DNA from 2 places in the Pseudoalteromonas sp. CR1 genome. Region 1 is predicted to be linked to the other one. Evidence: predicted binding sites of a transcription regulator. Region 1 holds the regulator's gene; the other holds the start of a gene.
The links. The regulator FliA, encoded in region 1, starts transcription of late flagellar genes. The targets are predictions, from matches to a motif close to CTAAAGNTNNNNNNNNNNNNGCCGATA.
Positions count from the first base shown of each region.

Region 2: a site for FliA is predicted at 11,247-11,273, ahead of pomA (flagellar motor protein PomA). Genes of this name have one in related genera too.

Region 1 covers NZ_JAHXRM010000001.1:455,523-472,307, reverse strand. The annotation lists gene KZZ04_RS02215 (glyoxylate/hydroxypyruvate reductase A) at 1-508, opposite strand, end outside; gene KZZ04_RS02210 (lysophospholipid acyltransferase family protein) at 666-2,372, shown strand; gene dapE (succinyl-diaminopimelate desuccinylase) at 2,423-3,619, opposite strand; gene KZZ04_RS02200 (OmpW family protein) at 3,881-4,534, shown strand; gene KZZ04_RS02195 (DUF2802 domain-containing protein) at 4,570-4,971, opposite strand; gene KZZ04_RS02190 (chemotaxis protein CheW) at 4,989-5,486, opposite strand; gene KZZ04_RS02185 (chemotaxis protein CheW) at 5,511-6,305, opposite strand; gene KZZ04_RS02180 (ParA family protein) at 6,309-7,079, opposite strand; gene KZZ04_RS02175 (flagellar motor protein MotB) at 7,092-8,051, opposite strand; gene KZZ04_RS02170 (flagellar motor protein) at 8,053-8,817, opposite strand; gene KZZ04_RS02165 (chemotaxis response regulator protein-glutamate methylesterase) at 8,810-9,958, opposite strand; gene KZZ04_RS02160 (chemotaxis protein CheA) at 10,017-12,278, opposite strand; gene KZZ04_RS02155 (protein phosphatase CheZ) at 12,294-13,061, opposite strand; gene cheY (chemotaxis response regulator CheY) at 13,080-13,463, opposite strand; gene KZZ04_RS02145 (RNA polymerase sigma factor FliA) at 13,503-14,213, opposite strand; gene KZZ04_RS02140 (MinD/ParA family protein) at 14,240-15,100, opposite strand; gene flhF (flagellar biosynthesis protein FlhF) at 15,093-16,568, opposite strand; gene flhA (flagellar biosynthesis protein FlhA) at 16,589-16,785, opposite strand, start outside.
Region 2 covers NZ_JAHXRM010000019.1:1,069-17,853, reverse strand. The annotation lists gene ribE (6,7-dimethyl-8-ribityllumazine synthase) at 36-500, shown strand; gene nusB (transcription antitermination factor NusB) at 516-926, shown strand; gene thiL (thiamine-phosphate kinase) at 1,011-1,985, shown strand; gene KZZ04_RS15375 (phosphatidylglycerophosphatase A) at 1,982-2,467, shown strand; gene KZZ04_RS15370 (ligand-binding sensor domain-containing diguanylate cyclase) at 2,504-5,590, shown strand; gene KZZ04_RS15365 (hypothetical protein) at 5,632-7,743, opposite strand; gene dxs (1-deoxy-D-xylulose-5-phosphate synthase) at 7,942-9,804, opposite strand; gene ispA ((2E,6E)-farnesyl diphosphate synthase) at 9,906-10,793, opposite strand; gene KZZ04_RS15350 (exodeoxyribonuclease VII small subunit) at 10,796-11,038, opposite strand; gene pomA (flagellar motor protein PomA) at 11,334-12,101, shown strand; gene KZZ04_RS15340 (flagellar motor protein MotB) at 12,104-13,024, shown strand; gene KZZ04_RS15335 (DNA topoisomerase III) at 13,187-15,127, shown strand; gene KZZ04_RS15330 (M20 family metallopeptidase) at 15,152-16,468, opposite strand; gene KZZ04_RS15325 (tetratricopeptide repeat protein) at 16,581-16,785, shown strand, end outside.

The DNA.
Region 1 (16,785 bases):
TAACTGTATTACTCGTTTTATGTGTATGAGCCCAAGCATTTACACTAAAGTTATTGGCAATAAGTTGTTTCGCACATGCTTTGCCTAGCTCCCCAAAACCCAAAATCCCTACCTTATTTTGTTCATAAGCGCGTTTAGGTTTCCATTGCTGCTGTGTTTGCTTAATAAAGTATTCTTTTAATCGTAATTTTTGCGCTAAAACGTGAGTTAAGACATATTCGGCCATGTCTTGCGCTAACTTTTCGTCAACTATACGTACTACATCTATATTGTCGCCAAGCAAACTTAAATCAATGCTGTCTACACCGGCACCGAATGACGATACCGCTTTAAGGTTTGGTAACTTTGCCCACATATCTTGTGGTGCTTTCCATGCTAATACAAAATCAATACTTTCTAGATTATTACAATCTGGCCATTGCTGTATTTGTGTAGAGGGTAATCGGGCTTGTAATTGCTCTATTAACTTTGTGTTATCTCGCCCTGTAATTGCTACTAATACCGACATAGTTACTTCCAAAATAAGTTTATATAAAAATCAATGCTGACCAATCACTAAGCAGCCTTCTTTACACTTTAAAAGGTCACACAACTGCAAAATAACTGTCACACCCTTTTTTTACTCTATATACATGGCAACCAAGCTAAATTGCAAAGAGGTTTGTATGATCAGTGTCGATAAAGTAATTGCAGCAAATTTACCACAATTAGAAAGCTCACCAAAAGTAAAAAGCCTAGTAAAAAAGGGGTTAGGCTATTTATTGCATGAACAAGAGTTTGTTGCCTTTGCCGACACCTACCCTCATTTACAAGGGCTAGAATTTGTTGAACAAGTACTCGATGAGCTAAATTTTGATACACGTTATAAGCCAAAGCAAATAGAGCATATTCCTAGCGAAGGTAAATTAATTATTGTTGCAAACCATCCTATAGGCTCTTTAGATGCGCTTGCATTAATTAAAGTGATCTCAAGCGTAAGAAAAGATTTAAAAGTTGTCGCAAACCGTATGCTTATGTCGGTAACCCCTATGCATGATTTGCTTTTACCTGTAAATAATTTATCAGGCACAAGTAAAAAACAAGAGCTTTATAATATTCACCAGCATTTAAAGAATGAGGGGGTATTATTGATATTTCCCGCCGGCGAAGTTTCACGATTAAGCCCAACAGGTATCAAAGATTGTAAATGGAACAGCGGATTTTTACGTATGGCAAAAAAAGCGAATTGTCCTATATTACCCATTTATATTAAAGCTAAGAACAGCCCGTTATTTTATGGTACTTCAATAATTTATAAACCATTAGCTAGCTTATTATTAGTAAAAGAAATGTTTAAACAACGCCAAAAATCGTTAGAATTTGAAATTGGTGCGTCTATCCCTCCTGCGTCATACCTAATAGAAAACTTGAAAGACAAAGAGGTTGTTAACTTAATTAGAAAACAACTGTACCGCCTCACAAGCAAAAAGCCGTTACCACTAAAAACACAAACACCGATTGCTGTTCCAGAATGCAGAAAAGAGCTGAAAAAAGCGTTAGAGGCGTGCCAGCTTCTGGGGAAAACACAAGATGGAATGCATATTCATCTATATCAATATACAGGTAGCTCACCTATTTTTAGAGAACTGGGTAGGTTGAGAGAAATAGCATTTAGAGCCGTCGGTGAAGGCAGCGGTAAACGCCGCGATATAGATAAATACGATATGGATTATCAACACCTCGTGCTTTGGGATCCAACACAGTTAGAGTTAGCTGGTGCCTATAGATTAGCATGTGCTAAAGAAATAATTGATAAGCATGGTCGTAAAGGGCTATATACCGATAGCCTGTTTACATACACCGATGCCATGGAACCCTATTTGGAGCAAGGAATCGAGCTTGGCCGTAGTTTTATTCAGCCAAAGTATTGGGGCCGTAAAAGTCTAGATTATTTGTGGTACGGTATTGGTGCTTTTATTAAAAGCTACCCTCAATATCGCTATTTATTTGGTGCTGTTAGCGTACCTAACACTCTAGCTGATCCAGCAAAAGCCATGCTAGTGCATTACTACCAACATTATTATAAAGCAGATGAGATACTTGCCACTCCTAATAACGAATTTAAACCCAGTGAACAACAGCTCGCACAATGTGACATCATTTTTTGCAAAAACGATGTAAAAGAGGACTTTGTAGAACTCAAACATGTACTTGCTAATATGGGCGCGCAAGTACCTACGCTTTTTAAACAATACACTGAGCTATGCAAACCTGGCGGAGTGAAATTTTTAAGTTTTAGCATAGATCCCGACTTTAACAATTGTATTGACGGTTTAGTCTTAGTTGACTTACACAGTGTAAAAGAAAATAAAGCCAAACGATATTTAAGCTAATCAAGGCGAGGTGCCCCTCGGTGCTACCTACCTGCTGTTAAAAAGCGAGCTCATTTAAAATTAGTGTCATTTATAAAAATACGTGAAAGTAAATCATAATAAATAGCCTCAACTTTAATTAAGTCATCAATAGATACATGCTCATTAATTTGATGAATTGTTTTGTTTTTTAACCCAAACTCAATCACTTGAGTATGACTGTTAGCAAAAAAACGACCATCAGATGTCCCTCCGCTGGTGCTTAGAAGAGGGTAGTTTCCGGTTTGACTATGTATGGCTTGTTCCACACAAGAAATTAAACTCCAAGTACTCTCAGTGCGGGTATAATATGGCTCACATGGACGTTCCCAGTTAATCGTTATGTAACGTGAAAATTCATCCAACGAATTAATCAATATCGATTTGATTTCGTTACTGTTGTACCGATGGCTATAACGAATATTAAATGTGATTTCGCAGTGACTGGGGACTAAATTATCGACCACATTATTAGTATTTATGCCTGTGACTTGCAGTGTGGTTTTTGAGCCTGCATCATCTAAATGCCACACTTGCTCACTCAATTTGCTGACTATTTTTGCACTGATATGTGCGGCATTAATGGTATTTTGAGGATAAGCTACATGCCCTGCTTTGCCCTTTACCAAAATACGAGCCGAAAGCGCACCACGACGGCCATTTTTAATTGTATCACCAACATGTGTGGAACTTGTAGGCTCGCCTACAATACACCCATCTAAAACAATCCCATTTGAAGAAAGCTTATTAGCTATTTGCGCAGAACCAAACTCAGCTTCCCCCTCTTCATCAGAGGTAATGAGCCAATAAAAAGTCCCCGCTTTTGACGATGTGTTATTTATTAATTTTTTTGTGGCACCTAGCATTGCTGCCACGCCTCCTTTCATATCAGCAGCACCTCTTCCGTAAATTACACCATTAATTATTTTTCCATCAAACGGAGGGCTTAGCCAATCATCATTGTCTGCGGGCACCACATCAATGTGCCCTGAAAAAGCGATACAAGGTCCTTCTTTAAATTTAACACGCGCAATTAAGTTAGTGACACCATTACTCGTAAACTTCTCACAAACAAAACCTAGCTCGCATAACTGCTCAACTAACCAATCTATTGCGCCGGCTTGATTTGGCGTCACTGATTTAAATTGGATAAGCGTTTGTAGTTGTTTTATTAATTCGGCGTTTAACCTATGAGATATGACTGCTTGTTGTGAAACCACTAAAGACATTTTTAACACCTTTATTACTAAGTAAGGCATTATTAAATAGTGAGAGTATGACTAAGAGATGTCAGCATTTATACATTCTGATGATTATTAATTACAAAAATTGTCAATCATTGCAGTTACAAAACAGCGTTAAAATTAATCTAAATCAATAAAACACTTTTCAATGTTCAATCATTTCTGAAACTTTGATCTAGCACAGGTTTTTCATATTTGTTAAACGCAATAATAGCGCCAATCAAAAAGTAGTTCTTGGAGAACAACATGAAAACTAAAATTAGCATTGCAATATTCACCTCTTTATTAGCACTTTCTCCGGCTGCAAACGCAGACTTCAGCGTTAATGTAGGTGCTATTAATGTAAACCCAGACAATAGCGGATCAGCAATTAACGAAGCTCCTTCATTGGGCCTAAAAGGTGATTCAAATACCCAATTGGGTATTACCTTAGATTATGCTTTTAATGATACATGGGTATTAGAATTGATTGCTGCAACACCGTTTTCTCACGATGTGAATGGAACAGGTGGCTTAGCTGGTAATAAAATTGCCAATATTAAACATCTTCCACCTTCACTGGTAGCACAATACCACTTTTTAGATACAAGCTATCAGCTTAGACCATTCATAGGTGTTGGCGTAAACTATACAACCTTTTTCGACGAACAACCTTCACAAGCACTTAAAGCAACACTTGGTACGGACGATGTAGAAGTTGAGCTTGATGATTCTTTTGGCTTGTTAGTACAAGTAGGCGCTAATTACAAAATTGATGATAATTGGGGACTACACGCTATGGTTTCTATGATGGATATCGATACAGATGCAACAGTATATGCTAATGGTTCAAAGGCATTAACATCAACTGTAGAACTTGATCCTGTGGTTGCTATGTTTGGAGTAAAGTATAGCTTTTAATATTAAAGTGTTGTGTTATGTGTGCAAAAAAGGCGCTAAGCGCCTTTTTTTTTGTGTAATGAAAACAGTAACTCAGCTTCCGCTCTGGGTAACTCGCACTCGCGTATCACCTCGTCTAAGTCAGCTCCCAATTCAACCATTTTTACAGCACGAGAATAAATTTTAGCATCAGGATCATCGTACTTTTGAGCTGACTGCTGCTGTATTAAATCTTGGTTTTGTTGCTCAACCTCAAGAACTCGCTTACCTATACTAAGTAAACCTGTTCTTAGCTCTGCAGCTTCGCTTCTTAGAATATGAATCTGCTCTGCACACTCTTTGAGCTTTTGATGCAAATCACCTGCATCACTGGTGTGTTTATTTTTAAGTGCCATAATAAACGTTAACGATATTAATCCTATCGCTAACGCGCTTATAGCAATACTAAGTAACAGCATAGTTTATCTGGTAAAGCTTATAAATCGCTTAACTCATCCCATTCATCATCACTAAGTAATTTATTTAGATCAACCAATATAAGAAGCTCGTTATCTCGATTACACACACCTTGTATAAATTTAGCACTTTCTTCCGTACCTACATTTGGTGCACTGTCAATCTCAGAGCTACGCAGATAAACAACTTCAGATACGCTATCGGCTAAAATACCAATAACCTGCTCTTCTGCTTCAATAATTAAAATACGCGAGTTATCAGTAGCATCGGCTGCCGACAAACCAAATCGAGCGCGTGTATCAATAACGGTTACCACGTTACCACGCAAGTTAATAATGCCTATTACATAAGAAGGTGCACCGGGTACAGGAGCAATTTCAGTGTAACGCAGTATTTCTTGCACCTGCATTACGTTTACACCGTAGGTTTCCTCTTCTAACTTGAATGTAACCCATTGTAATATTTCATCATTATTATCCGCATTTTTATTTGCTGACAGTAATTTCTCTTGGTTCATGCTGTTACCCCATAATGGTCATTACTACTGACGGCTATCTAAGCCTTCTTCTAATAATGTATTTAAATTATCTACATCAATTAAAGCACACATTTTTTCTTTAATAACCCCAGCAAGCCATGGGCGCTTACTCTGATCGGTACGCCATTTTACATCTTCTTTTGTCAATGTAATGTTATTTATTAACTTTTCTGCTAATAATCCCCACTGGCTATCACCCAAGGTGATTAAATATTGATAGTCTAATGAAGCTTCAAGTTTTTCGTCGTATTTTTCTGGCATTACCCATCGCGCAGTATCAACAACATTTAATTTTTCATCTCGGTTTAGCATAACGCCTTTAAACCATTTTGGCTTACCAAACAGGTGATTTACTTCACCTAATTGGTGTATACCGCCTAAAGCTTTGAGTGGCACAGCCAACGTAAGCCCTGCAACTTCGAAAAATAATGCTTGAAATTCGCCATCAAAGTAATCTGATTCACTGTTATTTGAGAGCTTTGGCTTTGCCTCTTCGGCTAAATCAACACTTGTACTTGTTACCTCTTTTGGCGAATCTATATTTTCTTCACCAACCGTTTTTGTCTCTGTAACGTCTTGCTTATTTTTTACTACTGGTAATTGAGTGCTTAATTCTGTTTTTACTTCAACATCCGGTTTTTTAAGTCTAGGGTCCGCAGTTACATCATGTGAATCATCCGGTATATTTTCTAAAAGCTTTGCTACGGGCTCTAGATCACTCGCAAGCTCCTCTTCACAAAGCAAGGCACCTAAATACTGAGTCATTACTTTTTCATTAGCAAATAGTTGCTTACTCATTCATTAACCTTGTTCAATTAAATATTCTAATAATGCTTTATAAGCAAATACACCACGAGAACGAGGGCAAAACTCTATTGGTACCTTTTGAGCCAAACTTGCGTCTCTTAATTTTGTATCAACGGGAATAACACCAGGCCAAACTTTATCACCGTACGTTTCTTGTAAAGTTTTATAAGCCTCAAGCGATGCCTTTGTACGTTTATCGTACATTGTAGGTATTATAGTATATTCATAACTTTTCGCCTGTGAGCTCTGCATTAATTCCATTGTGCGCATCATCCTATCAAGGCCTTTAAGTGCAAGAAACTCTGTTTGTACAGGCACTAAAATTCGCTCACTGGCAGCTAATGCGTTAACCATCAATACACCCAAAACAGGTGGACAATCTAAAATAGCATAGTCGTAATGTTCGCTTATTTTTGCAAGCGACTTTTTCAATATTAACCCCATGCCTGTTTTATTGCCCATACTCCTATCAAGCGTAGCAATAGCCATAGTAGCCGGCAAAATATCCAAGTTTTCAAGTGTAGAAGGACACAATGCTTGAAGTATTTCTTCGCTCTGCATACTGGTTCCACGAGCAAAAATATCGTAAACACTGACTTCTAAATCTTCTGAATCAATACCAAAATAATAGGTCAAAGAAGCATGCGGGTCAGTATCAATGAGTAAAACTCGCTTACCTTGTAGTGCTAAAATCCCAGCAAGACTGACCGCAGTAGTTGTTTTACCAACCCCCCCTTTTTGGTTTGCTACAGTCCAAATCTTCACATTACATCCCAGTTACTTTTCATTACGTGTAGTAATACGTATGCCACCATGTGGTAAACGAATAATTTTTATTGTGTCATCGTCTGACGGCAACTCTACTTCTGGCTCTGGCTCTTTAATCTCAGCTGCTTGTTCTTCAGCCAGTGTATTTACTTCATTAGGCAATCCATATTTAGATAAAGCTATAACCACTTTGCGATTTTCAGCGCGCCCCTCTTCTGTATTATTTTCAGCAAAAGGTGAATATTGTCCATACCCTTCAATGGCCATTCTGGCTGAATTTATTCCTAATGATTCAAGCTCAACTAAAACAGAAGTCGCCCGAGCTACAGATAATTCCCAATTAGAGCGAAATATTTCATTTCGAATAGTTTCATCATCTGTATAACCGCGAACCCGTATATAGTTATCTACCGGTTCAATAATATCTTTAACAATTTTAACGACTTGTTTTGCTCGAGAATGTGCAACAGCACTACCGCTAGAAAACAACATACCTGAACTTAGCTCGATAATCAGCCAATCTTGATGTAATTCTAGGTTAGCCTCACCATCACGAATCTCGTCAATAAGCGCAGATTGAAGCTTTGTTAATAAACTATCGAGCGGTTTTCCTAAATATTTTTGCTGGATATTGCTCGTATCACTTTGGCCATCGAGTAACTCGGGGCCTTGCTCTTCTTTGTTTATACTTTCACCATAGAGTAATTCTTTCTCAGGCGTGACTCTATCGGTGAGTATTCCGGTACCCTCTACCCCCGTCCCTTGCTGAGAATAAACACGTGCTGATTTATCAAACACTTGCTCTAAAGAATCCGATAGAATTTGAAAGTTTTCCTCTTTGTTTATTGCAATAGCATACATTACAACAAAAAAAGCAAACATGATGGTCATGTAGTCAGCATACGACACCAACCAGCGTTCTGTGTGCTGACTTTTTTGGGCCGAGCGACCCAAACGTCGACGCATCATTTTATGCGTCCACTAGGTTTGGCCGCTCAACACGGTAAGCTTCAAGCTTTAACTCTATATTCATAGGGCTTTGGCCATCGCTAATTGCAATGATACCTTCAGCAAGCATTTCGTGGTAAAGCATCTTTTCTTCTACACGTTGCTTAAGCTTATTTGCCATGGGTAAAAATAATAAATTAGCCAACCCCACGCCGTATATCGTCGCAATAAAAGCAGTAGCAACTCCAGCACCTAGTAATTGGGGGTCAGTAATAAAAGACATTGCTTGAATAAGTCCAAGCACGGCCCCTAAAATACCTATGGTAGGACTATAGCCGCCCATTGCTTCGTAAACCCGAGCCGCTTCAAGTAAGCGTTCACGTTCTAACAATAAGTCTATCTCAAGTGTATCTCTGAGTTTTTGTTCTGAACCACCATCAACTAATAGGCTGAGCCCCTTTGCGGCATAAACATCTGAATGCGTTAATGCCTCATCTTCTAGTGCTAAATAGCCCTCTTGTCTCGCTTTATGCGACCAACGTTTAACCTGTTCAATCGCATCATCAATATCATAGCTTGGCGTAACAAATACCCAGTGACTCATTCTAAGCATTTTTTTAAAAGTACTGGCAGATGTTTGAAGCATGACAGCACCTAAAGTACCACCTAGTACAATAATGAGTGCCGGACCATTAAAAAGCGCTGCAATCACACCACCTTCTAGATGATAGCCAATTGCTATAGCACTTAGTGCAACTATTAACCCAAGTACGGAGAGCTTATCCACAACCGGTTTCACTTTTTATCCGCGTTGCAATATCATCCAGCGCTAAACTCTCACTTGAAAGTCCCGCATTAGCAACAGCTTGTGGCATACCATAAACAACACAGCTTTTTTCGTCTTGTGCCCAAATAGTAGCCCCTGTTTGTTTTAACATTCTCGCACCATCTCGACCATCGGCGCCCATGCCAGTTAAAATAATTGCTAATACATCGCCTTGAAAAGCCTTAGCTACACTTGCAAACGTTACATCGACGCTAGGCTTATAAGTAATTCGCTCGCTATTATCTTCAAAAACACGCAATGTTTTTGAACCACCTCGTCCTTCAACCATCATTTGTTGACCGCCAGGCGCCAAATAAGCGGTACCTGGGTCTAACCGGTCACCTTGTTGCGCTTCTTTTACTTTTATTTTGCACAAACCATTTAAGCGAGCTGCAAATGCCGGTGTAAAAGCAGCGGGCATATGCTGAATGAGTAAAATAGGATGCGGGAAATTAGCTGGTAATTGCGTAAGCACATTTTGTAAAGCAACTGGGCCACCTGTAGACGTACCAATTGCGACTAATCTATATTGCTTTCCACTGGCACGAGAAGGAAGGGAGCTCTGTGTTTTGGTTAATGATGGTTCAGGGGTTGAACGCTGAAAACTTCTGTCCGGTTGCCTGATGGAAGATGTGCTACTTCTTTGAGGTACCGCACGCGTTGCGGGTTTAGAATACGACACTGGCTTAAAAGTTCTGGGAATGCGTCTATTGCCAATTTCTTTAACTTTAGCTTGGAGAAGCTTTATGGCATCTTCATTATTACGTGCTATGTCTTCAAACTTTTTAGGCAGAAAGTCCATCGCCCCCGCATCAAGAGCATCGAGTGTGGCTGTTGCGCCAGCACGGGTCAAAGAAGAAAACATTAAAATTGGTGTAGGATTGCTGGCCATTATTTCTTTAACCGCGCTAATACCATCAAGCACTGGCATTTCTACATCCATTGTGATCATATCAGGACGCAGTTGGGCCGTTTTTTCAACAGCTTCTCTGCCATTTATGGCAAATCCAATTACTTGTATGTCGCTGTCTTGCTCAAGAATTTCGCTTACTCTGCGACGAAAAAAGCTTGAATCGTCAACAACTAAAACTTTTACGGCCATTTAACTCTCTTATTAAATTTCTATGCAGGCACACTTAATTGTGTGCCTGCTTTATGATTTAGCCTGCGTAGTGTTTTAACATATTGGGAACATCTAAAATAAGTGCAATTCCACCATCTGACGTAATAGTTGCACCTGCCATACCAGGAGTGCCTTGAAGAAGTGCATCAAGGGGCTTTATTACAACTTCTTCTTGCCCTATTAAGGAGTCAACGACAAAACCAACCTGCTGAGTACCTATTTGAACAATAACAACATGGCCTTGAGCTTTGCGCTGAGTACGATCTGCTCCTTTAACTAACCAATGCTCAAGATAAAACAGCGGTATTGCTTTTTTACGTACAATGATCGTTAGTTGACCATCAACTACATTTGTTTTGGTTAAATCTAAGTGAAATATTTCACTAACACCAGCCAATGGTAGTGCAAATGTTTGTTCACCAACTACAACCATTAAGGTAGGTAATATGGCAAGTGTTAGCGGTACTTTAATTTCTAAAATTGTACCAACACCTAGCTCTGACTGAATACTCACTGAGCCATTAAGTTGAGTGATTTTAGTTTTTACAACATCCATACCCACACCACGCCCTGAAATATCAGAGATCTCTTCCTTAGTAGAAAATCCTGGTGCAAATATTAAATTGTACGCTTCGGTATCTGATAAACGGCTCGCTTGATCGTGATCTAAAACGCCTTTACTGATTGCAATTTTTTTGAGCTTCTCAGCATCCATACCCGCACCATCATCTTTGATAGTTAACAAGATATGGTCGCCTTCTTGCGAAGCTGAAAGCGTGACATTACCCGTTCTAGGTTTGCCAGCTGCTTCACGAGCTGCTGGCATCTCTATTCCGTGGTCAACTGAGTTTCTAACTAAGTGAACAAGTGGATCTGCAAGTGCCTCAACCAAGTTTTTATCTAAATCAGTTTCTTCACCAACAAGCTGTAAACTAATATCTTTATTTAAGCTTCGTGCTAAGTCACGAACAACGCGAGGGAAGCGGCCAAATACCTTTTTAATTGGCTGCATTCGCGTTTGCATTACTGCGCCTTGGATATCAGCCGTCACAACATCTAAGTTAGAAATGGCTTTACCCATTGCTTCACTTTCTGAGTTTGTTGCTAAACTTACCAACCTGTTACGAACAAGTACAAGCTCACCCACCATATTCATTATTTGGTCTAGGCGTTTTGTGTCAACTCGGACTGTTGTTTCTGCTTGAGGAGGAGCTGGTTTTTTCACAGCTGCAGGCGCTGGAGCAGGCGCTGCTTTTGCTACCGGTTTTTCTGCAGGCTTTTGCACTGGTTTTGGCGCAGCAGCTTTTACAGGTTCAGGCTTTTTAACAGGCTCACTTACCTTAGCCGCGGGTTTTGGCGCTGGCTTAGACTCTGAAGCTGCAGGACTCTCTATTGATTTAGGGGCGCCGGTGCCATGAAGTTCATCTAGTAAAGCCTCAAATTCATCATCACTAATTTCATCATCGCTAGTATTACTTGCCGATGTATTTGTTGATGCCGTTGCAGTATTTTCTACTGGATTATTACTTGCTGGTTGCTCTTTTGCAGGCTCACTAGCGGCAACAGCGCCAAAACTTCCAACGCCATGGAGTTCATCAAGTAGATTATCAAACTCATCATCTGTAATGTCTCCACTGACATCACTGCTACTTGGCGAACTTTCAGCTATTGGGCTTTGACCTTTCCCGTGTAGCTCGTCGAGTAGGTTTTCGAATTCATCTTCTGTTATTTCATCTATCTGAGTTTCTTCATCGCTTTGCGCAGCTGAACCGCCGCTAAATAACTCATCAAAGGCAAATGGGTCTTCTTCATCTGCTGATGAAGTTTCTTCTGCCGCAGGCGTTTCTAAAGCTTCATGTTGAGGCTCATCTGCCGTGTCAAATGGAGATTCACCAGCAAGCTCTTCCTCTGTTGGAGGCAAGCCCAGTTTGTGAAGAACTTCAAGTAGTTCGGGATCGGCAGGCTCAGGTTTATCGCGGTTTTGAATGGTAGCAAACATCTCGTTAATAGTGTCGAGTGCCTGCAAAATCACATCCATTAACTCAGAGTTAACTGTTCGTACACCCTGTCTGAGTAAATCGAATACATTTTCTGCACCATGACATGCGTCAACTAACTCCGTCATGGCTAAAAACCCAGCACCACCTTTTACAGTGTGAAACCCTCTAAATATGGCATTGAGTAATTCGGTGTCTTCTGGATTGTTTTCCAGCTCAACTAACTGTTCAGATAAAAGCTCTAGGATTTCTCCTGCCTCTACAAGAAAGTCTTGTAAAATATCTTCATCGACTTCAAACATGCAGTTACTCTCCTCTTAGAAGCCCAAACTTGATAAAAGATCATCGACTTCATCTTGATCAGATACAACATCATTACGTGATTCTTTATCAATAATAGGGCCTTCTGGACCTGCTAAAGTTTGTTCGTCTAATGGTTCATTTGTTTTTTGTTGTTCTATTTTTTCGGCTTTACCGTCGTTTTGATCAGCAAAGGCAGTCAAAAGATGGATCAAACTTTCTTCGACTTCTCTAACAAGCTCAATAACCCGGCGAATAACTTGCCCGGTTAAATCTTGATAGTCTTGCGCCATAAGTACATTTGTCATCAAACTTTGCAGCTCATCGGTTTTATGATGAGATTTGTTCATAAACTTATCAATGCTGTGGCATAACGATTTAAACTCTCCTAACTCAATCTCTCGATTCATTAGGCGATCCCATGTCGGTTTGATATGAGATATCTCATCCGCCAACTGCTGAGCAATTGGTAGGCTAGCCTCAACAGCATCCATTGTTTTATTTGCGGCATTTTCTGTCATTTCTATAACATAATTAAGCCGTTTTTTTGCATCTGGAATCGCATCGGTAGTTAAGTCAGTTAAGCGAGTGTCTAGCTCGAAGCTTTTTAAAGCTTCATGCAATTGACGGGTTAACTTTCCAACTTCAGCAAATATTTCAGATTGCTCCTTAGAAGCAGTATCTAAAATTAACTGATTGGCTTTGTCTTGCTCACCGTTTTCTAGATAAACAACGAGCTGACGAGCTTGTTCTAAAGTTATTTGAGGCGCAGCAAGTGCTGACATAAGCCTCTCCCCCTATCATTAGCCTAAACGTTCAAATACTTTTTCTAATTTAGTTTTGAGTGTTCCAGCAGTAAATGGCTTAACAATATAACCATTAACACCTGCCTGTGCTGCCGCTATAATTTGTTCTTTTTTAGCTTCAGCCGTTACCATCAATACCGGAATGTGTTTAAGCTTATCATCCGCACGTATTGCTCTTAGTAGGTCTATACCCTGCATTCCTGGCATATTCCAATCGGTAACAACAAAATCAAATACTTGATTTTGTAGCATTGGCAAAGCGGTTGACCCATCGTCTGCTTCTTGAACATTAGTGAAACCTAAGTCACGCAACAGATTTTTAATAATACGTCTCATTGTTGAAAAATCGTCAACAACCAGAATTTTCATGTTTTTATCCAAAACATCCCCCAGTGAGGTCTTAACCTTGTTTACTTACTACTAATTTATCCAGTCATTGATTTTAGCTTTGAGCTTAATCATCGCCTGACCATGTATTTGACTTACACGCGATTCGCTTACATCGAGTATATGCCCTATTTCTTTTAAATTCATTTCATCGTTATAGTACAAAGACAGCACCATTGCATCTCGCTCTGGCAAAGATTTTATCGCACCTAATAAAGACTCATTAAACCGCTCATTTTTAACGTTATTAAACGGTTTGTCTAGCGCTAAATCTTGATCAACTGGACTGATGACATCCTCGTCGACACCAAGGTCTTCTATACCTAGTACTTTACTTGCATTTACATCGTTTAAGATATGATGGTACTCATTTAACGAAATTTCAAGTTTTTCAGCAACTTCTATATCTGTAGGCTCACGGCTTAAGCTTTTTTCTAAAAAAGCAATTGTTTCAGCCACCAAACGGCTTTTGCGATGCACCGAACGGGGTGCCCAATCGCCGCGTCGCATTTCGTCAAGCATTGCGCCACGAATACGAATCCCTGCAAAAGTTTCAAAGCTGGCGCCTTTGGTTGCATCAAAGCTCTTAGATGCTTCAATCAGGCCAATCATGCCTGATTGTATTAAATCGTCCAGCTGAACGCTGGCAGGTAAACGCGCTATAAGGTGACATGCCACTTTTTTGACGAGTGATGCATGTTTTTCAACAATCACATTTAAATTTTGTGCTGATTGATATCCCATAACTTTATTCACCAATGTTGTCATAATTAGCCGTTTACTAGTTTCTCTATGAAAAACTCCAGATGACCCGATGGTTGGTTAGGTATTGGCCATTTAACTGCTTTTGTTGCTAGCGCTTGAAACGCCAGTGCCGCAGGCGAATTTGGAAAAAGTTCTACAATAACTTTTTGACGGCGTGTTGCCTTACGCATATTTTCGTCGTAGGGAACCGTTGCAACCAAGTCCATTGATACATCTAAAAAACGATCGGTTACTTTGGAAAGTTTAGCAAATAGCTCTTGCCCTTCACGCATGCTGCGGACCATATTTGCAACAATTTTAAATTTATATACACCATGCTCACGGCTCAATACTTTTATCAGCGCGTAGGCATCTGTTATTGATGTGGGCTCGTCGCATACAACAACCATGACATCTTGTGCTGCGCGGGAAAAACTCAGCACCATGTCAGAAATACCTGCTGCAGTATCTACAATTAAAATATCAAATTCTGTATTTAATTCGCTAAAAGCTCTGATGAGTCCCGCATGCTCTGAAGGCGACAATTCAACCATACTTTGAGAACCCGACGTCGCGGGTACAATTTTAATACCTGCGGGGCCTTCAACTAGAATTTCATCAAGTTCGCATTCACCAGATAAAACATGTGATAAGTTACGTTCAACACGCAGCCCTAGCATAACGTCACAGTTTGCTAAGCCTAAATCGGCATCAAGAACCAATACTCTGTTACCTTGCTGGCCTAATGCAATTGCAGTATTAAGAGAAACATTTGTTTTTCCTACTCCACCTTTACCGCCAGTGACAGCGATAACTTTTACGCCGTTGTTATTGTTTTGACTCATTTTGCGCAGGCCACTTGCTTGATCTAATACTGTGTTAATCATACATCCCTACTGTGCTTGGCGCCACTGCTTGGTGCCTTGAATGTTGTGCTTTTGCTCTTTTTAAATAGAGTTGCTCAGCCTTTTTAACTAGTTTTTCAGCATTTGCAACTCGAATATCTTCTGGTACTCGTTGACCGTTAGTAAGATACCCTATTGGAAGGCGATTTTGAATCGCAATACTAATAATCTCACCTAAACTTAAAGATTCGTCTAATTTGGTGAATATACAACCACTTAACTGCACTTTCTTAAAGTGTCTAACGGTTTCTTGCAACACGTGTATTTGCGATGTTGCACTGAGCACTAAATAACTACGAATATCAACGCGCTGGTTACGCATAAGAGTATTAAGCTGCTCAGTTAAACGTAAGTCGCGTTGGCTCATACCCGCAGTATCAATTAATACTAGTCGTTTATTTCGTAAATGATATAAAACTTCAGCTAATTCATTAGCATCTTTAACTTGCTTAACGCCACAGCCTATAATTCGACCATACGTAGCAAGTTGCTCATAAGCACCAATTCTGTATGTGTCGGTTGTGATTAAAGCGACTTTGTCTGCACCGTACTTTTGTGCACCAAGTGCAGCTAATTTAGCAACTGTGGTTGTTTTACCAACCCCAGTTGGGCCAACCAAAGCGTATACGCCGCCTTGACGTAAAATTTCGTTATTGGTTGTCTGCATCTGATCTTCAACCATTGTTAAAAGTGCTTTCCAACCTTGCTGACGAGACACATCGTCAGGTACAAAGCACGCCATTTGCTCTGCAACATCTTTATCTATACCCATACCAACTAAACGATCAATCATGCATGCACGAGTAGGGTCGCGTCTTGCCATGTCTTGTTGCATAAGCCCTGATACTTGATGCTCTAACAACTGACGAATGGCATTCATTTCATCACGCATTGACGAAATTTGCTCACTTTCATTGTGTTTAGTTTCTTGACGGTTTGTCACTGGGGTATCAAGGTCATCAAAATCACTTTCTAGGTCATCAAACCCAAGGCTGTCTGCTTGTGTTTGCGGACGAGCTGAAGCTTGACGTTCATTGGTAAATATAGGTCGAGGACGCTGTTCTTGCACTGGCTCTTGGTAGTTGTCTGTAGTATCAATACCTGATTGCGAAAACATAGAAGCCAGTTCTGCAGAGCGAGGACGAGGAGCTTGACGCTCTAATAATGCTTGAAGACTATCAGCTACTTTCGCTTGTGGCTCTGGCTTAGCGCGAAGTGGCTCTGGTTTTACAAAATTATGCACTGGCTGTGACTTTGCAAAACTTTGTGCTGGCGCACTTTGCGGTTGCTTTTTTTTAGGGGCTGCTTTGTCATAATCAACTGCTGCTACAATTTCGACACCGTTAGCTAGCTTTTTATTCGACATAATAACCGCATCAACACCCAATTCGTCTTTAACTTCTTTAAGTACTGTGCGCATATCTTTAGCAAAAAAACGTTTTATTTTCATGATTCAACCCCTTTAAAATCTTATTGTTGGCCTACAGAGCTGACTATCTTGATCTGTCTTTCATCTGGTACCTCTTGATAAGACATCACCCTTAAACCCGGGATGGTGTACTTAACAAAACGAGATAACACAGTGCGTAACATTCCCGACGTTAGCAATATTGAAGGTTCACCGGACATTTCTTGGTTTTGATGCGCTTCGTTTAGTGACACTTGAA
Region 2 (16,785 bases), on a different contig from region 1:
TCGCAACCGCTTGAACTTATTTTTAGGGTTATCGAATGAAAATTATTGAAGGTAATAAGTACGCTCCGGGCAAAAAATTTGCCATTGTCATCTCTCGTTTTAATGACTTTATTGGTAGTAGCCTGCTTGAAGGCGCTGTTGATGAGCTAAAACGTACTGGTGGTGTATCTGATGACGATATTACTGTTATTTATGTACCGGGTGCAGTTGAATTACCTTTAGCGGCAAAACGCGTTGCGGCAAAAAAAGAGTATGATGCAATCATCGCTTTAGGCGTAGTGATCAGAGGTGGTACACCACACTTTGACCTAGTTGCTGGCGAATCAAACAAAGGTCTTGCGCAAGTATCACTAGAGTATGATATACCGGTTGCATTTGGCGTATTAACTACTGAAAGCATCGAGCAAGCTATTGAGCGTGCAGGCACCAAAATGGGTAATAAAGGCGGCGAAGCTGCTTTAGGTGCGCTTGAAATGGTTAATGTGTTAGATAAAATTTAAGTTTAAGGAATTTTTGTGAAACCAGCAGCAAGACGTAAAGCACGTATCTTAGCACTTCAAGCCGTTTATTCTTGGCAATTAAGCGGCAATGCAATTGCCGATATCGAACAACAAATGTTGATCGAGAACGACGTTACCAAAATTGATGTTGAATACTTTAAAGATTTAGCCTCAGGTGTGGCTGTTAATTATAAGCAACTTGATGAAGCGGTATCACCTCATTTAACACGTCCGTTTGATGACTTAGATATGGTTGAGCGAGCAATTTTACGTTTAAGCAGCTACGAACTTAAGTTTCGTGAAGATGTACCTTATAAAGTTGCTATCAACGAAGGTATTGAGCTGGCCAAAATATTTGGCGCAGAAGACAGCCATAAATTTGTAAACGGTGTACTTGATAAAGCGGTAAAGCATTTACGCAAGTAGTAGTACTTTCTCTGGTTAAATAATCAGAAGATTACTTTATATAACCGTTAAAAGGAGAGCCGGCATAGGTCGGCTTTTTTGTGTATGAAGGAATTTGAATTAATTAACCGCTACTTTAAAGGTCGCGGTATTTCTCGTCGTGATGTTAACCTAGGCATAGGTGATGATTGCGCGCTTGTCACTGTTCCACAAAACTGCCAACTTGCAGTCACAACTGATACGTTAGTAGAGGGCGTGCACTTTTTTGAAGATATTTCTCCTCGCGCTTTAGGGCATAGGGCACTCGCTGTAAACCTCAGTGATTTAGCCGCAATGGGGGCAGAGCCTACGTGGGTATCTGTTGCATTAACATTACCAACTATAGATTCACAGTGGATTGCAGAGTTTACTGAAGGCATGCATGAAATTGCAGAATACTTTAATGTACAAATTATTGGGGGTGATACCACGCAGGGACCACTTACCATTACTATTTGTGCAAAAGGTACCGTGCCTGAAGGTAAGGCGTTACGAAGAAGTGGTGCAAAGGTAGGTGATTGGATCTATGTTACAGGTCCTTTAGGGGATGCTGGGCTTGCTATTGAATCCCGTAAGCAAGACTTTAATATAACCCCAACACATTTAGAGTACCTGAATAAGCGTTTTGATTACCCAACCCCGCGAGTGGCTGCTGGGCAAGTGCTTAGAGGACTAGCAACATCAGCGATTGATGTATCAGATGGCTTACTTGCTGATTTAACACATATTCTTGAAATGTCGCAAGTTAATGCAGAAATAAATATTGAAAGTATCCCTACCTCAGAGGCAATGAAAGCAAGCCTTGATTTTAATAAGCAGTTACCGTTTATTTTGGGTTACGGCGATGACTACGAATTAATTTTTACTGTTCCAGATAACAACAAAGGTATGCTTGATTTAAAGTTAAACCAGTATGGTGTTGATATTACTTGCATTGGGCAAATAAAAAGTGGAGACGGTAAGATTGAGCTTTTACACAATGGTGAAATGTTTAGCTTTGAGCAGCATGGCTTTGAACATTTTACAAAGGAGCAGGTTTGAATAAAAACCGATTATTTAATTTAAAACGCCCGCACCAGTTTTTTGGATTAGGGTTTGGTACTGGTCTTGCCCCTAAAGCACCAGGCACATTTGGTACGTTTGCTGCGTTGCCATTTATATTTATAACTATGCATTATCCAATATGGTTGCAAATAGTGTTTGCTGTTGTGATCAGTGTGTTTGGTATATGGGCATGTGGTAAAACAGCCGACGATTTGGGTGTGCATGATCATCCCGCTATTGTATGGGATGAAGTCGCTGGCTACTACATCACCATGATAGGTGCAGCATTGAATTGGCAAACTTTATTAGTTGGCTTTTTACTATTCCGCTTTTTTGATATAGCAAAACCGGGCCCTATTCGAATGCTTGATAAGCGCGTGCATGGTGGTTTTGGTATTATGGCAGATGACGTGCTAGCGGGTATTTTTTCATTGATTTGTTTGCAAGCATTAATAAAAGCAGGTTTACTACCGTTTTAATGTTTATATTTAATTAGTTTAACTAGGTGGCAGCGTATGATGCGATTTTTACTGGTGTGTGTACTTATGTTGTGCGCAATGCCAAGTGGGGCTTCGATTACGGACTATGTCGTTAAACAATGGAATATTAAAGATGGTTTGCCATCGCAATCGCTAAAAAGCGTAGTGCAAGATCAGCAAGGCTACATATGGCTTGGAACGCAGTTTGGGTTAAGCCGCTTCGATGGTAATACGTTCACAAACTACAACACCCAAAATAGTTCTTTTTTACCGAGTAATGGCATTAATAAGCTTTTAATCGATTCGAACGGATTGCTGTGGGTGGGTACCAAAAGTGGGTTAGTTGTAATAAACCCAGCTACTTTTTCAGCACAAGCATTTAATATTAAAGGCCCTGTTAGAGATATTTTAGAAGATTCTAAAGGGGGCACGTGGATTGCCGCCAATGGGTTATATTATGTTGACCGTGGCCAAGTTAATTTACGTGGTCAATACAGTGGGACTTTGTCTACAGCAAATGCAACCGTTATAACTCAAATAGTGGGCTCAGTGAGCCAAATGGCACTTTCGCCGGAAGGCATTTGGCTTGTTAATGATCGTCACTTATTACGCTTAACTAAAAACTCCTCTGATTTTGCTAAGCTGCGTTTAGAGCTGACTGCAAAAATTTCTTTGCCCGAGCGTTTAGCTCAAACTATTGTTCATGATCTTGCTTTTTTAAATGGTAATTTATATTTAGCATCAGAGCTTGGCGCTTATTTTTTAGATTTAGACGATGAGCTAAGGCCTTTCCCATTACCTAATGCGAACAATTCTGCAGTATACAAATTTATGAGTGACAGCGATGGCGGCTTATGGATTTCTACATACGGGCGTTTATTGTTTAGAGATAAAGCGAGTCAATGGCAATGGGTAGAGCCTAGCCAGTTAGATCAAAGTATTTGGTTTGCTGATATTTTTAGAGATGATAAAAATAATATTTGGTTAGCCAGTTTTAGTGAAGGCCTATGGCTTGCTCACGAAGGGCGGGTCGAAAGACACGCGGCGGTTTCAAAAATGACCGAAGCTGTTATGGCGCTTAGCCAAGCGCCCGATGGCAAGTTATGGGTGGCCAATAAAAGTGGTGTTGGTTATTTTGATTTAAATAAAAGTTATATTAATTTAATTCCAAGCAGCCAATATGGCCGTGCTTCAGTACATGATTTGCAGTTTGATGGCGACCGCTTATACATTGCCACAGGGCGAGGTTTATTCGTTTACGAGAACGACACACTGTTTACTGTACCCGGGCGTGCACTGCGTGATAACCCTGTGTTTGCAATTAGTCGTTCAAGTAAAGGCGGGTTTTGGATAGGCACAGGCCGAGGTTTATATAGGCTTAATTTTGCAGGTTTAACTCCTTTTGCTTACAACGCGTTTTTAGGCAGTAAATTTATAACTTACGTGTTGGACAAAGAAAACTTTGGTGTTATTGGGACGAGTAAAGGCGCTTATTATTTTACTGACCGTGGTATTGAAAAAGTAGGGGATCAAACTTCGCTTGAAAGTGCATATATCACCAGTGTTTTGCATATTGATGGCGTGGGTATTTTAATTGGTTCACTTAATGATGGATTGTTTTACCGCAGCGCGCAGGGTCAATGGCGACAGCTTGATGCGGCAAATGGCTTGCCGTATGGTTCTATATTTAGCTTAGAATACGACGAAAAATTAAATAATGTTTGGGTAAGCACCATGAAAGGGGTTTACAGAATGCCAGCAGGGCAGTTTAAAACAGATATTCAAAGCTTAAAAGTAGAAGAGGTGATTTCGTCATTCGACCGACAGCTTGATGGCAAAGCAAACCAATGTTGTAGTGGATTGGGTCATGATGCGGTAGTCAGTATGGGTAACTCAATGTGGTATCCAAGCTTGCAGGGTGTTGTAGAAATACCTAAAAACGTAGAGTTGTTTGGTGTACTGTCGTTAAAGCCGACCATTGAAACAATTAACACACCTGAGCGAAGCCTCACAACAGCAGCGTTGGGTAATAAGCCAACTCTTGAAACCGACGAACGAGATATAACGCTTACTTATACGGCTATCGATTACTACGCGCCAAATAGTATTGAGTTTAGATATAAACTAAGTGGCTTAGATAGTGATTGGCGATATGCAAATACTCGTCGTGAGGCTATTTATACTAACTTACCTGCAGGGGCATTTCTGTTTCAGTTAGAAGCAAAACGCCAAGGGGAAGATTGGTCAAAGGCACAAAATGTAGAGTATGGCTTTATTGTGCCTGAGCGTTTTGATGAAACAATTTATTTTAGGTTGCTGATCACAAGTGGCTTTATTTTACTCCTTTATTTAGTATTTTGGGTGCTTAAGGCGCAAGAGCGCAGAAAACAAAAAGTGCTTGAAGGTTTAATTACAGAGCGGACTTTAGAGCTGCGCCAAGCAAATGATAAATTAGGGCAAGTTAATTCACAGCTTAAGCTCGTTAGTCACTCAGATGAGCTAACAGGCTTGCGTAGCCGTCGCTTTTTGTTTGATCAGCTACCAAAAGACATTGAACACTTTCAACGTAATTCGCAATCATTGCAGGCGCAGGGTAAATCACTGGTGCTTGTAATAATAAATTTTGATAACTTTAGCCGTATAAATGATGCCTTTGGTCCAATTGCAGGTGATAGCTGCTTGCAGCAAATGGCAGCTCTACTAAACTCGCGTACCCAAGGCTCTGATTATGTAGCGCGTTGGAGTGGTGATGAATTTTTACTACTATTACGTGACTTTAAATGCAATAAAATAGACAGTTACGCGTCAGAACTTTGTAAAGCGATTGCAGAGTATTCATTCCAACTACCTAACGGTAATATGACAAATATAACAGCCTCAATTGGGTGGTCTTTCTATCCATTACCATTACTCGGTGGCCAGGTAATTGGTTGGGAAACCTCTATTAATTTAGCTGATATTTCACTTCATCAAGTTAAAAAGCGCGGTGGTGATGGCGTAGCCCATATTACTTTTGACGAGCAGCTAGATGCATTTGAATTTGAGCAAAACTCTAATGTAGAGCAGCAGCTGAGTATGCTACAGCGAAATGGTTTAGCCGATATAAAAGTGTGGATGCGATAATACCTGACCAACATTGTTGATCAGGTATGGTGAGGTTAACTCTATTGATTAAGCCAAGCTGGTAATATTGCCACTGACTCAGGTGCTGTAAATGCAGTGCTTGCATCGGCGCTAACGTCGCCTCCGGCACTGCTTAAAATATTGTTAAAACGCATAACCACATTATTTGATTTTTCAGCTACGTATAAATCTGTCCCGGTATACATAATATCGACAGGGTTGCCCAGTAGGGTATTTGGACCGCTAATAGTGGTGCTTATGTTTACCAAACCCGACGCCATTGCTACGTTATTCAACACGTATATTTTGCCATCATCGGCAATTGCTGCGCTACCAACATCAGAGAGAATTAACGAGCCGCTTAGCGAGTCGTAGTCGATGCCATGTATATTGCTTGGCGCTTCTATTGCGGCTCCAGCATTTGCAGGTGTTATAAGCCTATCTTCAACGGCAATATTAGTATTACCAGCCATTAGCTTGCTTTTGACTTCGTCGAATACAGCAACGGTTCCATTTGTTAGTGCTACAAAAGCACGGTCAGTGCTTGCATCGTAATCAACATCCCAAGGGCGAGCGCCGTTTGCAAAAGTAAGTGTCATCAAAGGGGACGCATCCCCTGTAGTACACGTTGAAAATATTGAAATGCTCGGCGTATCTGCATTATTTTCTGCAACTAAAATCATACCGCTATCAGAAGCAACATCAAGACCTTTAGGAGATATAAGGCCTGTGTTCGCTCCAGTAATAATACTATCTTGGCTTGTATTATACGTTTGTCCATCTCGGTTTATTGCTACTTTATTTGAAATAACAATACCACCAATAGAAGTTGCACTGTTATCGAACGTTGTATAACTGTTTCCCGCTTTGTCGAAGGTCGTGCTTTCTATAGTTTGACTCGCGTTATAATTGCCAATTTCAGTATTAAGTTGTGAACTTAATCGACTAATTTGCCCAGTTGTTTCACCTGCAGTACCTGGGTTACTGCTTACAGCGACCCCTAAAAGCCCCATATTAGCAGTATCACTATCTGAAATGTCAGCCCTCTCATTTGGCATGCCCAGTTTAGTAATTGACTCAGGTTTAATCGTTGAGGTGACTAAATCAGGAGTAATATCGCCGCTTTCACCTGAAAATATATTGCTAAAGACAAGAACAGCGTCATTTGATTTTTCGGCTACACGCAAATCACTACCTTCAAGGCTAATATCAACGGGGTTACCAAGCATTGTTGCTGGGCCGGCAATACTTCGTGCAACGCTTACTAAACCCTCTGCGGTTGATGCATTATTGATTACAAATAACGATCCATCGGTTGCATCTGAGGCACTACCTACATCAGACAAAACAAGTTTATTAGTACTTGGGTCATAAACAATACCGTGGATATTTACAGATATTTGCGTACCATCATTATTGGCAGGGGTAATTGTGCGGCTTGGCATTGCGGCAAATTCACTATTAACAAAATTATCGTAAACGGCTACATCACCATTTGTAAGTGCTACATAAAGGCGGTCATTAGTTTCATCATAATCAACATCCCATGGTGCAGCCTCTGTAATGGTTATACCTAAAGGAGCTGCATTGCCGGCTGCTGTAGCACCAAAAGTCGTTACCTGCATTGCGCCAAAGTCAGCAATAAAAATAAGACCACTCTTTTGTGCTGTAGCAATTCCCTTAGGGTTTACTAGCGTTGTGTTAGCACCTGTTATTTCGCGATCTGTATTTGCAGCATAGCTGGCGCCGTCAGCACGGTTAGCAAGCTGACAGATAGTTTTAATACTGCCATTTTCATTGTCGCTTGCTTGTAATAAGTTACCTAGGCTATCAAAAGCGACGCCTTCGTTAGCTGTTGTATTAAAGGTTTTTAATTTAGAAGCACTTTGGTTAATTAAGTCAATGGTACCCGCGTTGGTTTCTCCATTGTTAGCCAAAATAAATGTTGCAGCTGCAAAACCTGGGTTGCCATTTTTACCGTCGGAACCATTTTGTCCATCAGTGCCTGCAATACCATCTACGCCGTTTTTACCATCGTCTGAGCTACAACCTGTAATGCCGATTAATACTGCAAGTGTTAAAGCTGAAAAACTAAGTTTTTGTTTCAATATGTTTTTTTGTGCAGAGTAAGTTGTTAAATTAACGTTATTCATCATTTTTACCTTTTAAATATTCCATCAAATTTAGGTAAATAAAGGCTTGCTCGTAAAGCGTATACTAAGCAGCACTGATTATTTACATGTTAACCTCACTGCAATAACGGTTAAAAAGTTAAATTGGATGCAAAAAATAATAATAAAAACGAAAAAGGAGCCAATAGGCTCCTTTCTTTAAACAATTAGAATAATTAACTAAGCGGTAAATGACCTAATTGAACTTAAAATACCTTGCTGGCCTAAGCCCATTTCATCGTGCATTTCGTCTTGCGTGCCGTGCTTAATAAACTCATCAGGAATACCTAAGTTAAGTATTTTAACATTGGCCTGTTGGCTAGCTAAGTATTCGTTAACCGCAGAGCCTGCGCCTCCGGCAATGGCATTATCTTCAAGAGTAACTATGGTATCGTGATTTTTAATAATGTCGTTTAGCAGTGAAGTATCAAGCGGCTTTATAAAGCGCATATTAACAAGTGTTGCATTAAGTTCAGTTGCAGCAAGTTGTGCATTTTCAAGTAATGTTCCAAATGACAAAATGGCAATTTTTGAACCTTGTTTTACTGTATTTGCTTTACCAATTTCGAAAAGTTGCATATCGCTTTGAATCTCTGCCGTACCTGCACTTCCGCGAGGGTAACGAACAGCAACCGGACAATTAGCTTTGTAACCGGTGTATAACATTTGGCGGCATTCGTTAGTATCGCTAGGTGCCATAATAACCATATTAGGAATACAACGCATAAAACTTAGGTCGTATGCGCCTTGATGTGTTTCGCCATCGGCACCCACAATACCTGCTCGGTCTATGGCAAATAATACGGGTAAGTTTTGCAATGCAACATCGTGAATTAATTGATCGTACGCGCGTTGTAAAAAGCTGGAATATATAGCAACAACAGGCTTTAAGCCTTCACAAGCAAACCCCGCAGCTAGGGTGACGGCATGTTGTTCAGCAATTGCTACGTCAAAATACTTATCAGCATGCTCTTTTGAAAAGCGCACCATGCCCGAACCTTCACGCATAGCCGGTGTAATAGCCATTAATTTGTCGTCTTGCTCTGCCATGTCGCATAACCAGTCGCCAAATACTTTTGAAAAAGTAGGCGCGCCTGGTTTTGATTTTGGTAGACTTGATGTGCTGGGGTCAAATTTAGGTACGCCGTGATAGCCAATTGGATCTGCTTCAGCTGGCTTGTAACCTTTACCTTTTTGCGTTTTTATATGAAGAAGTTGTGGGCCTTTTAAATTACGCATATTACGTAATGTATCAACCAGCATGTTTACATCGTGCCCATCAATTGGGCCAATATAATTTAAGCCAAGTTCTTCAAAAAACGTACCTGGTATAACCATGCCTTTAAGGTGCTCTTCCATTCTGCTGGCAAGCTCTTTAACAGGCGGTACGCCAGACAGTAGTTTTTTACTCCCTTCGCGAATATTGGTGTAAAAGCTACCAGATAAAATACGTGCAAAATGATTGGTTAATGCGCCAACGTTTTCAGAAATCGACATTTCATTATCATTTAAAATAATAAGCATGTCTGATTTTACATCACCTAAGTGATTCATTGCTTCAAACGCCATGCCCGCAGTAATAGCGCCATCACCAATAACAGCGACAGTTTTGCGGCCAGCGCCTTCTTTTTGCGCCGCAATTGACATGCCTAATGCTGCAGAAATTGAAGTGCTTGAATGACCAACGCTAAATGTGTCGTAGTCACTTTCATCTCTAAACGGGAATGGGTGAAGGCCATTTTTTTGACGAATGGTGTGCATTAAATCACGCCGACCCGTTAAGATTTTATGCGGATAGGCTTGATGCCCAACATCCCATACTACACGATCTTCTGGTGTGTTATACACGTAATGAAGTGCAACTGTAAGCTCAACCGTGCCTAAACCAGACGCTAAATGACCGCTACTTTGCGATACAGAGTTAAGTAAATACTCACGTAGTTCATTGCTAAACTCGGGAAGTTTATTCTGCGCTAAGTCTCGTAATTGAACTGGTTTGTCAACCAAGTTAAGTAATGGATACTTGCTACTATCAAGTGTCATGGCTTTTTTATATCCTTCGAGCACATTCGTTTTCAACTAGGAATGAATAACGAATGTTAAGTAATAATGTCAGTGCTATTTGCAATACGCTTAAGCTGCGACTAATGGTCACGTTCAATAAGGTAATTTGCTAGCGACGCAAGAAGCGTTGTATCTGCATCAATAAGTGCTAACGCTTCGTGGGCTTGTGTTATTAAATTTTGCGCCTTTTCTTTAGCGCCTAGCATACCTAATAACGCTGGGTATGTCGCTTTATTCGCTTCTATATCTGAGCCTTGTGGTTTACCTAATATATTGGTGTCACCTTCCACGTCTAAAATATCGTCGTGTACTTGAAATGCCAGCCCTATAGCATACCCAAAAATACTCAAGTTATCTAAAGTTTGTTCATCTGCGTTTTCACTGCACAGCGCACCTAGTGTTATAGCACAGTTAATTAGTGCACCGGTTTTTAACTTGTGGATGCGTTCAAGTTCTTGTACCGAAACAACTGTGTCAGTTGCGGCAATGTCTAAGCCTTGTCCCGCAACCATACCTTCAATACCTGATGCATGTGCAAGAGCAGCAATCATTTTTACTTGCGATTGCGATGAGCAATTAAAGTTGTGTGTGGCTATAAGTTCAAAGGCGAGAGTTTGCAATGCATCACCGGCTAAAATAGCTTGTGCTTCGCCATACACAATATGACAAGTAGGGTAGCCGCGGCGTAAATCATCATCATCCATAGCGGGCAGATCGTCATGTACTAAGGAGTAACTGTGAATGCATTCTATGGCTGCAGCTAAAATGTCTAAGTCACTTTTTTTAGCACCGAGCATTTCACCAACAGCGTAAACCAAAAAAGGGCGTAGCCTTTTACCACCATTAAATAAACTGTAATGAGTGGCTTCTTTTATGGTTTTATCGCTATCGAGCGGCTGTTCAAAGTAGCGGTTGAGTGTAGTGGCTACATCTATCTGAGCACGTTCAATATAGTCTTTTATGCTCACAACTATTCCATATCGTTATTAAAGTTTGTAAGTGCTGACTTTTCGCTATTGCCCATTAAAATAGATACTTTTTGTTCTGCTTGCTGTAGTTTTTCAGATGACGCTCCAGCGAGCGCGATACCACGCTCGAACTGCTTCAATGATTGTTCAAGCGATAAATCACCTTGTTCCATTTCACTAACAATTGTTGATAATTCTTCTAGTGCTTTTTCGAAACTTAAGTTTTCAGGTTTTTTAGTCGCCATCTTTATTTCAGCTTACATAATAAATTTAGGAGCCAATTTTAGGGGGAATGCTAAACTAGGTCAAAGGATGATATGAGTTTTTTACATTTAGGACGATTAATCGCGTGTTAGTTTGTGTTATTTATTAGGAAAACTCGATAATTAGGCTGTGTGCCTAACTTGATATAAAATAATAAATATAACTTTATATGTTTATTTACAAAAACGACTTAAGCAATTCAGTATGTTGCCGATAAGCAGTTAATAATAAAAAGTTTATGATAAGGCATTTAAACATGAAATCTCTGGAGGAAATGTGGATTTAGCAACCATAATAGGGATCCTAGGCGCAATTGGCTTAATCGTCATGTCTATGTTTATGAGTAGTAGCGGTGAAATGGGCATGTTTGCCGATGCACCTTCAAGTGTAATTGTATTTGGTGGCTCGCTATTTATTGTCTTATCAAACTTCACTATGTCTCAATTTTTAGGGATAGGTAAAGTGGTTGGTAAGGCATTCATGTTTAAAATTGAATCGCCTGAAGAGTTAATTGAAAAAGCAGTAGAGCTTGCAGATTCCGCTCGTAAAGGGGGGTTTTTAGCACTTGAAGAAGCTGAAATTCCAAACCCATTTATGCGTAAAGGCGTTGACATGCTTGTTGATGGGCATGACGCTGACGTTGTGCGCGCCACACTTCAAAAAGATATTTCCCTAACCACCACCCGTCATGAGCTCGGTGCTGGCTTATTTAAAGCACTTGCCGATATAGCTCCTGCAATGGGGATGATTGGTACATTAATAGGCTTAGTTGCCATGTTATCAAACATGGACGACCCTAAAGCTATCGGGCCTGCAATGGCCGTGGCACTATTGACCACTCTGTATGGTGCATTTTTAGCAAACGTTGTAGCAATTCCAATTCAGGTAAAACTCGAGCTGCGTAAAGACGAAGAGGCAATGAATCAGCGTTTAATTCTTGATGCTATTTTAGGGATTCAAGATGGTCAAAATCCGAAAGTGATAGAAGGTATTTTGAAAAATTACTTAGCTGAGTCTAAACGTAAAGTTGATACCGAGGAGTAGCCATGTCTGATGAAGAGTGCAAATGCCCCCCCCCAGGTTTACCTGCGTGGATGGGAACATTTGCTGATTTAATGTCGTTGTTGATGTGCTTTTTTGTACTATTATTGGCATTCTCAGAAATGGATGTACTTAAATTTAAACAAATAGCAGGCTCTATGAAGTTTGCTTTTGGTGTACAAAATAAAATTGAAGTTAAAGATATCCCAAAAGGGACATCAGTTATCGCCATGGAATTCACCCCAGGTAAACCAGAACCTACACCAATAGAAACCATTCAGCAGCAAACCGTTGAAATGACCCAGCAAATGCTAGAGTTTCAGGCCGGCGATGAAAGTTCTGCTGGCGGTAGACAAGAGCAGCGGGGTGATAAGCGCGGTGGTGAGTCTCGAAGCACATCGCAAGAACAATCATCTGAACAAGCAACATCTGCAGCAGATCAAGAACAAACAAATGAACTCGTTAAAAAAATAGCGCAGCAGTTAGAGAAGCAAATAATAGATGGTGCAATAGAGCTTGAGTCTTTGGGCCAGCAGATTATTATTCGTATTCGTGAGAATGGTTCGTTTCCTTCGGGCAGTGCTTTTTTACAGCCTAAGTTTAAACCCATTATTCAGGATATTGGTGTGCTTTTAAAAGACGTGCCAGGGGAAATTACTGTTTCAGGGCATACAGATGATTTCCAAGTATCGAATGAGTTATACGTTAATAACTGGGATTTGTCGTCTAAGCGCGCAGTGGCCGTTGCCAGCGAATTACAAACAGTTCAAGGATTTGATAAAACACGAATGATGGTCGTTGGCCGTGCGGAAACAAGGCCGCTAGTTCCTAACGATACCAATGAAGACAGACGCCGTAATCGCCGAGTTGAAATATCCATATTACAAGGCAAGGCAAAAGAATCTGATCCTATTGATGTAAGATAACTCTTTTAATTATAAAGCTGGGCTTAATTAGCAGCCCAGCTTATAAGCTTTACGAGTCACTACCACTTGATACTCATTAATGCAGACAATTCATTAAAAACTCTCCCTCTTTGAAATTGCTATGCTAGACTACTGTTTATATAACCAGTTGTAGGCGAGTGTATGAAACTCTACATTGCAGAAAAACCTTCACTTGGGCGTGCAATCGCTGATGCACTTCCAAAACCACACAAAAAACACGATGGTTACATTGAGGTCGCTAATGGTGATTGTGTTTCATGGTGTATTGGTCATTTGTTAGAACAAGCTGAGCCTGATGATTACGATGAGCGCTATAAAAAATGGCAATTAGAACACCTCCCGATAATACCGGAACAATGGCAGTTAAAGGCTAAAACAAAAACTCGCAAGCAGCTTAGCGTTTTAAAAAAGTTAATTAAACAGGCTACAACACTTATACATGCCGGTGACCCCGATCGTGAAGGGCAGTTACTTGTAGATGAAGTGATAGAACAAGCCAAAATAAGTAAAACTAAAAAGCAAAGTATTCAGCGTCTACTTATAAGTGATTTAAACTTAGCGGCAGTAAAAAAAGCGCTTAATAGTATGCGCTCTAATCGGGAATTTATTCCACTGAGTGTCTCAGCACTTGCTCGTTCCCGTGCTGATTGGCTATTTGGGATGAACCTCACTCGGGCTTATACGTTAGCTGGGCAAAAAGCAGGGTTTGGCAATGTGCTATCAGTTGGTCGCGTACAAACTCCCATTCTAGGGTTAGTGGTTAACCGCGATAACGAAATAGTTAATTTTGTATCAAAACCATTTTATGAGGTATTAGCTAGTTTAGTTACTCCTGAACAGCAGCTATTTACAGCCAAGTGGGTACCGAGTAAAGCTTGCGAACCTTATCAAGATAAAGAAGGGCGAGTGCTAAATAAAGCATTAGCCGAAAATGTGGCTTCGCGTATAACTAATCAAAAAGGAGAGGTAACAGCGCTTGAACAAAAACAAAAAAAACAAAGTGCACCTTTGCCTTATAACCTATCCGCACTACAAATAGATGCAGCTAAAGCATTTTGCATGCCTGCCCAGCAAGTGCTTGATATTTGCCAAGGATTATATGAACGTCACAAATTAATTACTTATCCTCGTTCAGACAATCGGTATTTACCAAAAGATCATCACCAAGATGCCGCCGCTATCTTTAAAGCGATAGCACAGAACAAAGGACAGCCAGTAGAATTAGTCGATGGAGCAAACGTAAAGCATAAGAGTAAATGTTTTAATGATTCTAAAGTGGCTGCTCACCACGCTATAGTACCGACGGCTAAACTTTTAAAAAGCGCATACTTGGCAAATGATGAAGCGAAAGTATACCAGTTAATATGTAGGCATTATTTAATACAGTTTTACCCAGATTATGTTTATAACGAAACTAAAGCAGAGGTAACAATTGCTGGTGGTTTATTTAAAGCCAACGCTAAACAAGAAGTCAGCTTAGGTTTTAAAGTGTTAATGGGTAAATCAGAATTAAAAGAAGAGGCAACGTTGCCTTATCTTGAAAAAGGGATGAACCTGAAATGTACTCAAGGAAGTGTAATAGAAAAGCACACTTCGCCCCCAGCTCATTTTACTGATGCAACATTGTTGGCTGCGATGACGGGGATTAGCCGTTATGTAAAAGATCCACATATCAAAAAAATATTAAAAGAGACCGATGGTTTAGGTACTGAAGCTACTCGAGCAGGCATTATAGAGTTGTTATTTAAACGGCGCTTTTTAAAGCGTGAAGGCAAAACAATTAAAGCTACAGAGACAGGTCTTGCATTAATTAGTGTTTTGCCTGAAGGTTTAGCAAGTCCTGACTTAACGGCAAAATGGGAGTCAAGCCTAGGTGATATTGCACAACAATCCTTGAGTTATCAGCAGTTTTTACAACCTCTACTTGCTGATCTTACTAATTTTGTGGATCAGGCCGCTAACTGTGACAGCCGGGTATTTGCCAAGCTGCCTAAAACGCCTGCCAAAAAGCGCTTTGCAAAGCGCGCTAAAAAAGCACCTTTTAAAAAATCAGGCTACAAAAAAAGCCCTGTAACAAATTAACCGCAGGGCTTGTTGGTTTATAAGTCATTCACTTTTATTAAATAACGCAACCGCAGCGTTACTCATGGCTTTAATTCCAGTAGGAAGCGCCACTTTATAATCAGGTGCAAATTTACTTGAGTGCAATGATGGAAGTGTTTCGTTGTTTTTTATTGCTTTTTCGTATTGCTGTTGATTAACGCCGCCTAGCCAAAATAATGTTATAGGGATGTTCTCGTCAGTACGGCCATAAAGGCCAAAGTCCTCTCCTGCCATTACTGCTTGTGTTTCAAGTACGTTTGTATCGCCTATGACATTTTTAATAGCACCTCGTACTATATTAGTTTGTGAAGGGTTGTTATAAGTCGATGGAATTGATTCATCTTCATGAACTACAACAGCAGGATAGTCAGGCTCTTCAAGCCCTGCACTTTGAGCAATTCCTCGGGTTATTCGTTTAATTGCAGCAATTTGCGCATTACGTACATCTGGGTTGTAGCTTCGCAGTGTAAGTTGTAGTTTCACTTCATCAGAAATAACATTATGTTTAGAACCACCATGTATAGAGCCAACTGTTATAACGGATGGTTCAAGAGGAGAAAGCTCGCGACTTGTAATCGTTTGCAAAGCCAGTACTGTACGAGCAGCTATAACTACCGGGTCAATAGTGGTGTGAGGGTATGCACCATGGCCGCCTTTACCTTTTATATTTATATCAACGGAATCCACACTTGCCATGGTATATTCGTTTTTCATGGTAACTTTACCAGCTGGCACGCTAGCACTTACATGTAGGGCAATAATGTGGTCAGGCTTGGCATATTTACTAAATAACCCCTCACTGAGCATTGCTTTAGCTCCGCCTCCAACCTCTTCTGCAGGTTGTGCAACCATCATTAGTGTACCTTTCCATTTACTTTTATGTGCAATGAGTTGCTCAGAAGTACCTATAAACGAGCTCATATGAATGTCATGACCACAACCATGCATAACGCCAACGTTTGCACCATGCTCGTCAATTACTTTTACAGTTGAAGCGTAGGGTTTATTTGTTTGCTCGGTAATAGGTAAACCGTCCGTATCAGTGCGTATCATAACTGTTGGGCCATTGCCATTTTTGTAAATACCAACAACGCCATATCCACCTACATTATCTGTAACCTCGAATCCGAGCTTACTAAGCTTGCCGGCTATTTTTTTACCTGTGTTCTTTTCGCTGTATGAGAGTTCCGGCGATTGATGTAAATCGAGGTAAAACTTTTCAATACTAGGCATTGTTTTGCTTAGGTCTAAGTCGAGCCCTTTAGCCTGTAAAAGCGGGGCTGCAAATAAAAGCGCAGCGCTAAGGTAAGATAGTTTCATGATTTGCCTCATTAATTGATTATGTACGCCGAGTGATTTAGTGATACGACTTGTATTTATTATGTTTATCACCATATAAAACCTTAAATAGATCAGTATGGCAATCAATTCAATGAGCAATATAGTAAGTATTAATGCACAAAACCTTCAGCAAGTCCTTGGAGAAACATCACAACAAAAATTAGTATTACTTAACTTTTTCTCACCTCAAAGTCCTGATTGTATCGGGCAGGCTGCAATTTTAGATAAAATAGCGGCTGAATATACAAGCCATATAGTAATAGCGAATTTAGATTGTGATGCAGAGCAAGCGTTAG